2 regions of the Rossellomorea sp. RS05 genome follow, and region 2 is predicted to be linked to the other one. Evidence: a T-box and tRNA genes for the amino acid it is inferred to sense, from the RefSeq annotation. Region 2 holds a T-box; the other holds one or more tRNA genes.
The links. The T-box of region 2 lies ahead of ABJ225_RS10200 (valine--tRNA ligase). A T-box ahead of a tRNA ligase gene usually reads a tRNA of that ligase, here a tRNA-Val.

Region 1 (4,821 bases), on a different contig from region 2:
TTTCGTTCAATCCTCCTTAGAAACATATGTGCGTATGAGTAGTATAGCAAATTTTTAAAAAATTTAACATAGGGCGAACGGAGCGACCGCCCATTACTTATGGAACATGAACTTCAGGGCCCTGCGCAGATCAGGCTGCCAGTATTTCCATGTATGATCTCCGTCGAACTCATCATAGAACGTGGTGTATCCTTTTTCTTCGAATGCGTGATTCAATTCACGATTCGGTGTCAGGAAATCCTTGATTTGACCGTCTGTGGTTTTTACCTCGGTTTCACCTTGGCCGATCACATGGTAAATATCCAGCAGGTGAGGGGAAGCGAATGATTCGACGGCTTCAAGAACGGTTTCGTTGACGAGAGGAGATTGCAGGATCACTTTCCCGAATGTATGCGGATATTTCAGGGCCGTCATCAAAGAAACGGTCGCTCCCAATGAATCGCCGATGAGCGCACGCCCTTTTCCCATTTGGTAAGTCGGGTACAGTTCATCAAGCTTCGGTGTCAATTCGTGGGCGAGGAATCGGATGTAATCTGCATTCTCTTCGCCTGCAGGATGATACTTGCGGCTCCGATCCTGTACATTCTTATAGGGGACCCCTACGATGATCGTGTTCTCGATCTCCCCGTTGCCCAAAAGCTCATCGGCCAGTCTTGGAATCCTTCCCAGCTGGAAGTAATCCTTTCCATCCTGGGTGATCAGAATGGAGTATTTATATAGGGGAGAGTAAGAAGCCGGAAGATAGACCAGCATCTTGATCTCCTCATTCAGTGCTTCGCTGTATAGAACCAATTCTTCCACGGTCCCTCTAGCAGTCGTCATTCTACACACATCCTTTATCTCTGTTAACGTTTACAAGTGGATTGTATCACAAAGTGAAGAGAAAAGCTTATATGAGAGAGTTCGGTGGAAAATTCTGATAAATGGTATAATTCAGATAAGTAGGAAGGGAGAGAAAACAATGACAAAAACATCCGTACCATCTAAAGAAGTAACGAAGGCAGCTCTCAGGAAGTTAGAGGAAAGGGGAGTGGCCCTGGAGGATATCGCTGACATCGTCTATCAAATGCAATACCCGTATAATGTTGCTCTTACAATGGAAGATTGTCTTGAGAGCGTAAAGAAGGTCCTATTGAAACGGGAGATTCAGCACGCCATCCTGGTAGGAGTCGAACTCGATCAGCTTGCAGAGCGGAAGATGCTTTCTGAACCCCTTCAATCCATCGTTGCCTCCGATGAAGGTCTTTTTGGGGTCGATGAAACGATAGCCCTTGGGGCTGCCCTTGGATACGGAAGTATTGCGGTCACGACTTTCGGCCATTTGGATAAAAATAAGATTGGCATCATTCAGAAGCTGGACACGAAGGAAGGCGGTTCTGTTCATACATTCCTCGATGACATCGTGGCAAGCATCGCGGCAAATGCCTCTTCCAGACTTGCCCACCGTTTAAGGGACTTGGAAGAGGGAAGACCGCTTGAAGAAAGGCTGGAAGTGGAGGGAGAGGAATTGATCGGTTGAAACACATATATGATAGCATAAAGGGATGAAGTCTTTGACTATACCAAGGTTGCTTCCTTGATGCCATGGAGAGGTAATGACGACACCAAATTGTGTCATAACCCTTACTACTATCCTCTTGGATCAATCTGAATGATTCACCTATCTCAGTATCTATTGAACTCTATAGCAGGAACTACATTATTAGTAGAGTTGATGATCTACTATCGAATGTGAGGGACCAAGTCGCAAAAGAGGAGACGATATGCAATCCGTATCGCTGTTTCATCACCCCGGCAGCTGGTTGTTTATTCTCCTATACGACCGGGATCTCCCTTCAAAAGAGTGGAGGGAGACCGCCAGGATCCCATAAGTCTTAAATGTACGAGGAGCTTTTCTAAGATAGCAATAGGCCTCCACTGCGTTTTCCGTAAGACTATGGACGCGTATTTTTCTTTTGGTAAAGCATTCGCCGTCAAAATAGATGATATCAATATTGATCCCTTCATTTAGGGAGCGGGTAATCAGATTCATGGTGTGGTACCTCCTTCATCCTATCAGCCTACGCGCTGAACGATGCTTTTATTCAGGGTGTGGACCGAATAAATAATATAGAAAAAATTATTTTCGTAAAACATGTTGACTTTTAGCGAAAATCTTATATAATTTAATTTGTACCTTACATAAGCGACCTGTTAGCTCAGTGGGAGAGCACTTCCTTGACAGGGAAGGGGTCGGGGGTTCAAGTCCCTCACAGGTCATCGCTAAGAACGTTTCCATCGGGAAACGTTCTTTTTATATCGAAAATCCCCTTAAATAAAATAAAGGTCTGACTTCTATCGGATTGGCTTGATTAATGTGCGCATACCTGTTATTCTATAGAAGAATTATTTTTGTTCGGTATGTAAGGGAAGAACAAGATTTGCTTTTCGCCTGATATCGCAAGAATAGTAATAATTTGTGCACAAGCACGTAGGAGGCAACAATTATGGAAAACGGTAAAGTGAAATGGTTCAACGCAGAAAAAGGTTTCGGTTTCATCGAAGTTGAAGGTGGAGACGACGTTTTCGTACACTTCTCAGCGATCCAAGGCGAAGGTTTCAAATCTCTTGACGAAGGTCAAGAAGTATCTTTCGACATCGAGCAAGGTGCTCGTGGACCACAAGCAGCTAACGTTGTAAAACTTTAATTTTACATTCCAGGAACAGGCTCCCTCGGGGCCTGTTCTTTTTTTGTGCTTCTTCATCTCTGCTTCCCTTATAAGTTCAATTAACGGAATAGTTAAAATCTGATTTTAATTCCTCCTATTTACAGGTAATATGGGGATATAAATAGGAAGAAGGGGTTGATTGCTGTGAGGGAAGTTGTCATTGTCGAAGGAGTACGCACGGCTGTCGGGAAGCGGAACGGAGCACTTGCCGGAATAAGGCCAGATGACCTTGCCGGTGATCTGTTGAAGGGATTGATGGAGAAGGCGGGTGTTTCACCTGGGCTTGTAGAGGATGTGATTATGGGGTGTGTCACCCAGTCGGGGGAGCAGGCAGGAGATATTGCCAGGGTGGCTACTCTTATAGCGGGTTTTCCCGTTGAAGTGCCAGGGGTCACGATCGACAGGCAGTGCGGTTCGAGCCAGCAGGCAGTCCACTTTGCTTCCCAGGCCATCCTTTCAGGTGATATGGATATCGTCATTGCCGGGGGTGTGGAGAGTATGAGCCGCACGCCGATCGGATCGAATTTCGCCGGGGCCGGACTGAGTGAAAGCTTGAAAAACCGACATGAAATGATCCATCAGGGAATATCGGCAGAACGGATTGCAGACACGTACGGCTTATCGCGGGATGAACTCGACCGGTTTGCTCTGGCTAGTCACAAGAAGGCTTTACAGGCCAGGGCGAACGGATACTTCAAAGAGGAGATCCACGCCATCAAACACAGTGGAGGAGAGTTCTTGGAGGATGAAGGACCGAGGGTGGGAACATCCCTAGAGATGCTAGGAGGCCTGCGCCCTGTGTTCAAGGAAGAGGGCATCATTACAGCAGGAAATTCATCGCAAATCAGTGACGGAGCGGCGGCTCTGCTCCTTATGAGCAGGGAGAGAGCCGTTTCACTCGGATTGAAGCCCAGATTCAAAGTCCATACGAGAGTCGTGGTCGGTTCAGACCCGACGTTCATGCTCACAGGACCGATACCGGCAACGAAAAAGGTCTTGGAAAAGTCAGGTATCCCACTTTCCGAAATCGACGTATTCGAAGTGAATGAGGCTTTTGCACCCGTAGTGCTGGCATGGCAGCAAGAAATCGGAGCAGATCCTGGCAAAGTCAATCCGAATGGCGGGGCCATTGCCTTGGGGCATCCCCTTGGGGCAAGCGGGGCCAGGATCATGGTGGGCATGATGCATGAGCTTGAACGCACCGGGGGGCACTTCGGCCTTCAGACGATGTGCGAGGGTCATGGTATGGCAAACGCAACGATCATCGAAAGACTATGAAAGAACCCGGCCCTTAAAACGGCCGGGTTCTTTCATATCCCACTCAAGATCCTCGTGAAATCACGTATGAATGCTTCATAATCGATGGAGAGATAAATGTTTGGCGAGTGATTGCCCGGTTTTGAAGCCGGGCGGAAATCTGCGTTGGATTGACCCTTGAATGGTCCGGCCGTTTCAACCCCTACGTCCCTTTCAAGAGAACGACCGAATGATGGATTCATCATGAGGGAGGCAGCAACAAGATCATGGATCGGTGGCCCAGGCAACCCGGGTATCTTTTCCTTATAAGCACGGTCATAGAATGAATGGACGTCTTTAAGAATCGAGGTGAGACCCGTACCCGACGCAGGAGAGGATGTGATCATATCGATATGTGATGATGTCACAATCGCCCGATTGGTCACGTTGAGGGGGAAGAGGCTGATGCGCGGTACGGTGGAAAGGATGGCGTGACTGGCGACGGGGTCACCGTGGAAGTTGGCTTCGGCTGTTTCTGTCACATTTCCCGGAACAAGGAAAGCGCCTCCCATGATATAGAACCCGGACACCTGATCGATGAACCCCTCGTCAAGAATGATGGCAACGGCAAGGGAGGTACTCCTTCCAAGGTCCAGGATGTGCACATTGTCATAGGAACGGACGATCTTGAAGATCTCGCTGAACTCTTTGAAACTTCCTTTGAAGGTGGCCGGAGGAGTGATGGGGCCAAGTCCATCCGGTCCGTGGATCTCAGGGTAATAAACAGGCGTTTTCCCCGTACACGAACGGGTGGCACCCATGATGACGGGGATGTCTTTTTGACCTGCAAGGTCCAGGATATAAGCGATATTATTCG
Region 2 (4,821 bases):
ATCGAGTCTACGATTTTCCCTGGAAGAATCAATTTGGTTTAAAAAAGGACAGGAAGTTGAAGAGTTATTATCCATCTCCTTAGATCCACATATAACGATACAAGAACAAGAGCAGTATATCCTCATCAGAGGTAGCCTGGATCTATCCGGTGAATACCTTCCGTCCTCGGTGAGGGATGATGATGAAGCCTATGAGGTGGATGAGATCCTGGAGGCAAGCGGAAAGTACGTCCAGATGGTGGAAAGCCGTGAGAAAGGGGAGCTCGAGTTCATTCATTGCTTCCCGGTGGATGTGACAATCCCGAAGAACCGGATCGAGAATCTGGAAGACATCGATGTATATGTGGAAGCATTCGATTATGCCGTGCCTGAAAATGCCTGCATCAGGCTGAATGCCGACCTGACCATCACAGGGATCTTCGGTGAACAGCAGGTGCAGACGCCTGTCGAAGAAGAGCTGTATGAACCGATGTACCGTGCCGTCGACACGATGGAGGACGTGGAGGCTGAAGAGGCGGAAGCGACGCTGGAGACGGTCGTACCTGATTACGTTGAGGAGCCTCCTCGGGAGGAAGAATACGATGTCTTTTCCCTCTCACCTGCCTATGAGGAAGTGGAAGATGAGGAGGAGCCGGAGGAAACGGAGCCTTTTGTCCTTGAAGGAAGGGTGACGCCTGAAGAGGAAGAAATCCCGGTCCAGATCCAGTATGAATCGTTTCCTGAACCAGAAGCGATGAGAAGCGAAAAGATGTTTGAACTTCCGGAACACGAGCTCAGTGAATCGTCAGAGGATCAGTCCTATCAGCACCACGCGCAGGAGCCGGTCCAGCCTCCGGTTCAACTTCCCGTCCAAGAGGTCATGGAGGCAGAAGAAGAGGAAGAGGAAGAATCTTCATCAAGCTCCGAGGTCGAAGCGGCGAAAGAAAAGGCAAAAGGCAAGAAGAAGAAATATGATTCGATCTCCCTAACGGATTTCTTCGCCCGGAAGGAAGAGGAGCGGGGTGCCACGCTCCGGGTATGCATCGTCCAGGATGGGGATACCCTTGATTCCATCGCAGAGAAGTATGAACTGACGATCCCGCAGCTGCTGAGGGTGAATCAGCTTGAGGCCAATCAGGACGTGTACGGCGGTCAAGTGCTGTATATCCCGCCTGAGGAGCCCGCTTTTAGGTAAGGGTGCAAGGGAAGCCGGACTGACGCGTTAGGGTTGGTCCGGCTTTTTTAGAGTATACAGGCAGAAGGTGATAAACATGGAACAACCCCTGGAAGCATTGAGGCCCGTACTCCAGCCATATGGCGTCGAACCTTATTTTGTCGAGAGCTTCGGCAAAATCTCCAAGGTGTTTTCGAATAAAGGGACTCTTGCCGTCAAAAAACTCTCTCCGCAAAACGGGGTGGATTTCGTCCGCAACATCCAGACCCTTTTTCAAAGGGGCTATAACCGCATCGTGCCGATTTATCCTACGCTTGACGGCCGCTATGCGGTGTGGAATGAAGGCAGCCTGTTCTACGTGATGCCCTGGCTCATCAATCAGGACAGGGAAGACCGCTTCGAGAAGCATCAGAAGCTGTTCAGGGAGCTTGCCCGCCTTCATACCCTATCCTCCCAAGACGTGAAGATCGATACAGAAGAGAGGGAATCCCACTACGAGTTGCTTACCACACGATGGGAGAAAGAACAGCAGTTCCTCGATGAGTATATCGATACATGTGAGCGGGTCACATATATGTCGCCGTTTCAATACCATTACTGTATGTACTATAAAGATGCGTCGCAGGCGTTGAAGTTTTCGAGAAAGATGCTCGATGAGTGGTATGAGGAAACGAAGGAGCTCGAGAAAGTTCGGACGGTCATCACCCACGGGAAGGTGTCTTCCGAGCACTTCCTATATGATGACAGGGGGATGGGGTATTTTCACAACTTCGAGCAGTCCAAGGTCGCCTCCCCCTTCCATGACCTCCTCCCGTTCCTGTCAAGGACGCTGAAAACGTATCCGAAGTATTATGAAGAATGCGTGGAATGGCTCACGACCTATTTTCATCATTTTGCCGTCCGGAATGAGGAGCGACAGCTGTTCATGAGCTATCTTGCCTATCCGAGCTCCGTGATCGCCGTGGTGGAGAAATATTTCCATACCCCGAAGCATAAACGCAATGAGCGTAAATCACTGAAGAAGCTTCAGCGTCACTATTGGCTTCTGAAAAATACGGAGTACGTGGTCATGCGGCTGGATGAAATGGAACGGCAGAAAAAAGAAGCAGAGGAAGCATCCTCGTCATAAGAAATGCCCCGGACAGGATCCGGGGCTTTGTTTTTTATATCCAGTCGAAATAGATGGCAGCGGCTATCGCAAGGAAGAGGGTCAGTAAAAGGACGTCGAACGTGGATGGGATCAGGATCGTCCGTATCCCTTGGAATATGGTGAAGGGGACAATGAATTGCTTACATATGGCACGGGTGTTCCTCAGCCAGGGGGGCTGGGTATAGGAGCTGAATTTCTTCATACCGGTCACTCTCTTTCCTGGGTGATTTCACTACTGTATCCTATGAAGGGGGAGGGAAATGGTGTCAGACGGGCCTTCTCATGAATATTTTACGGCGAAATGGGCGATAATGATTGACGAACCTGAATCAAATCTTATACTATAATAAATAACTATATAACATGTAAATGCAATGAACAGGAAGAGTACGTTGAACCTGGCATTCAGAGAGGGAGGCATAAGCTGAGAGCCTTCCATGCCAAGACAATGGAATGTCGCCTGAGAGCAGTTCCCGTGAACTTTAAGTAGTGGGAACCGGTGAAAAGCCGTTATGGGTCTTTGAGAGCCTGGGGAAACCCGGGAATTAAGGTGGTACCGCGAATGAGAGATCCTTCGTCCTTTTTATAGGACGGGGGATCTTTTTATGTGTACCCAGGGCCCGCATGCATGCACGAAATGGAGGAAAACCAATGGAAAATCAAGAGTTATCAATGCCGACAAAATATGATCCGAAGGCGATCGAGGATGGCCGCTACAAGTGGTGGATCGATGGGAAGTTCTTCGAAGCGACACCCGATGAAGGGAAGGAACCATACAGCATCGTCATCCCGCCTCCGAACGTAACCGGAAAGCTTCACCTCGGTCACGCGTGGGATACGACCCTTCAAGACATCCTGACGCGCATGAAGCGCATGCAGGGCTACGACGTCCTCTGGCTTCCGGGGATGGACCACGCAGGGATCGCGACGCAGGCAAAAGTAGATGAGAAGCTGCGCAATCAGGGCATCTCACGCTATGACCTCGGCCGCGAAAAGTTCGTGGAAGAAACATGGAAGTGGAAGGAAGAATATGCTTCCCACATCCGTGAGCAGTGGGCGAAGGTCGGCCTCGGACTCGATTACAGCCGTGAGCGTTTCACCCTTGATGAAGGATTATCCGACGCCGTACGCAAAGTATTCGTCGACCTTTACAACAAAGGGCTCATTTACCGCGGGGAGTACATCATCAACTGGGATCCGGCGACGAAAACGGCCCTGTCGGATATCGAGGTTATCCACCAGGACGTTCAAGGCGCCTTCTACCACATGCGCTATCCACTGAGCGACGGATCCGGTCATATCGAAATCGCGACGACGCGTCCTGAGACGATGCTCGGTGACACAGCCGTTGCCGTTCACCCTGAAGATGACCGCTACAAGCATCTCATCGGTAAAACCGTGATCCTTCCGATCACAGGGCGTGAGATCCCGATCGTCGGAGACGACTATGTGGACATGGAATTCGGTTCGGGTGCAGTGAAGATCACACCTGCCCATGACCCGAATGACTTCGAAATCGGCAACCGTCATGACCTGCAGCGCATCCTCGTGATGCATGAAGACGGGTCCATGAACGAAAAAGCCAGCAAGTACTCTGGTATGGACCGTTTCGACTGCCGTAAGCAAATCGTGAAAGATCTCCAGGAAGACGGCGTCCTCTTCAAAATCGAAGAGCATCTTCACTCTGTCGGTCATTCTGAGCGAAGCGGGGCCGTTGTTGAACCATACCTGTCCACACAATGGTTCGTGAAAATGGATCCCCTTGCCCAGAAAGCCGTGACGCTTCAGGACGGGGAAGAGAAGGTGAATTTCGTTCCGGACCGCTTCGAAACGAGCTACCTTCGCTGGATGGAGAATACGCGTGATTGGTGTATTTCTCGTCAACTATGGTGGGGTCACCGCATCCCGGCTTGGTACCATAAGGAAACAGGTGAGATCCACGTTGCCCATGAAGCACCTGAAGATCTTGAAAACTGGGTGCAGGAGGAAGATGTCCTGGATACATGGTTCAGCTCGGCGCTATGGCCGTTCTCCACAATGGGCTGGCCGGATCTTGAAGCAGAGGACTTCAAACGCTACTATCCGACCAATACCCTCGTGACGGGCTATGACATCATCGGATTCTGGGTATCCCGCATGATCTTCCAGGGACTTGAATTCACGAATGAACGCCCATTCAAAGACGTATTGATCCACGGTCTCGTGCGCGATGCCGATGGCCGCAAGATGAGTAAATCCCTCGGAAACGGCGTCGATCCCATGGATGTAATCGAGAAATACGGAGCCGATGCCCTGCGCTACTTCCTTTCGACAGGAAGCTCGCCTGGTCAGGATCTGAGATTCTCCTTCGAAAAGGTGGAATCCGTTTGGAACTTTGCCAACAAGATCTGGAATGCTTCCCGATTCGCCTTGATGAATATGGACGGCATGACCTATGACGAAATCGACCTTTCCGGTGAAAAGTCGGTGGCAGACAAATGGATCCTCACCCGTCTCAATGAGACGATTGAAACCGTTA

Region 1: it has a tRNA-Val gene. The T-box ahead of ABJ225_RS10200 (valine--tRNA ligase) is inferred to sense a tRNA for this amino acid. The anticodon was not compared.

What each region holds. Positions count from the first base shown of each region.
Region 1 covers NZ_JBDKWY010000001.1:235,424-240,244, forward strand. Annotated here, with positions in the region: gene ABJ225_RS01310 (alpha/beta hydrolase) at 94-822, opposite strand; gene ABJ225_RS01315 (phosphatidylglycerophosphatase A family protein) at 962-1,519, shown strand; tRNA gene ABJ225_RS01320 (tRNA-Val) at 2,188-2,259, shown strand; gene cspD (cold-shock protein CspD) at 2,487-2,687, shown strand; gene ABJ225_RS01330 (thiolase family protein) at 2,853-3,986, shown strand; gene ABJ225_RS01335 (nucleoside hydrolase) at 4,019-4,821, opposite strand, start outside.
Region 2 covers NZ_JBDKWY010000003.1:74,805-79,625, reverse strand. Annotated here, with positions in the region: gene spoVID (stage VI sporulation protein D) at 1-1,174, shown strand, start outside; gene ysxE (spore coat protein YsxE) at 1,251-2,282, shown strand; gene ABJ225_RS10205 (hypothetical protein) at 2,317-2,505, opposite strand; T-box leader at 2,669-2,888, shown strand; gene ABJ225_RS10200 (valine--tRNA ligase) at 2,955-4,821, shown strand, end outside.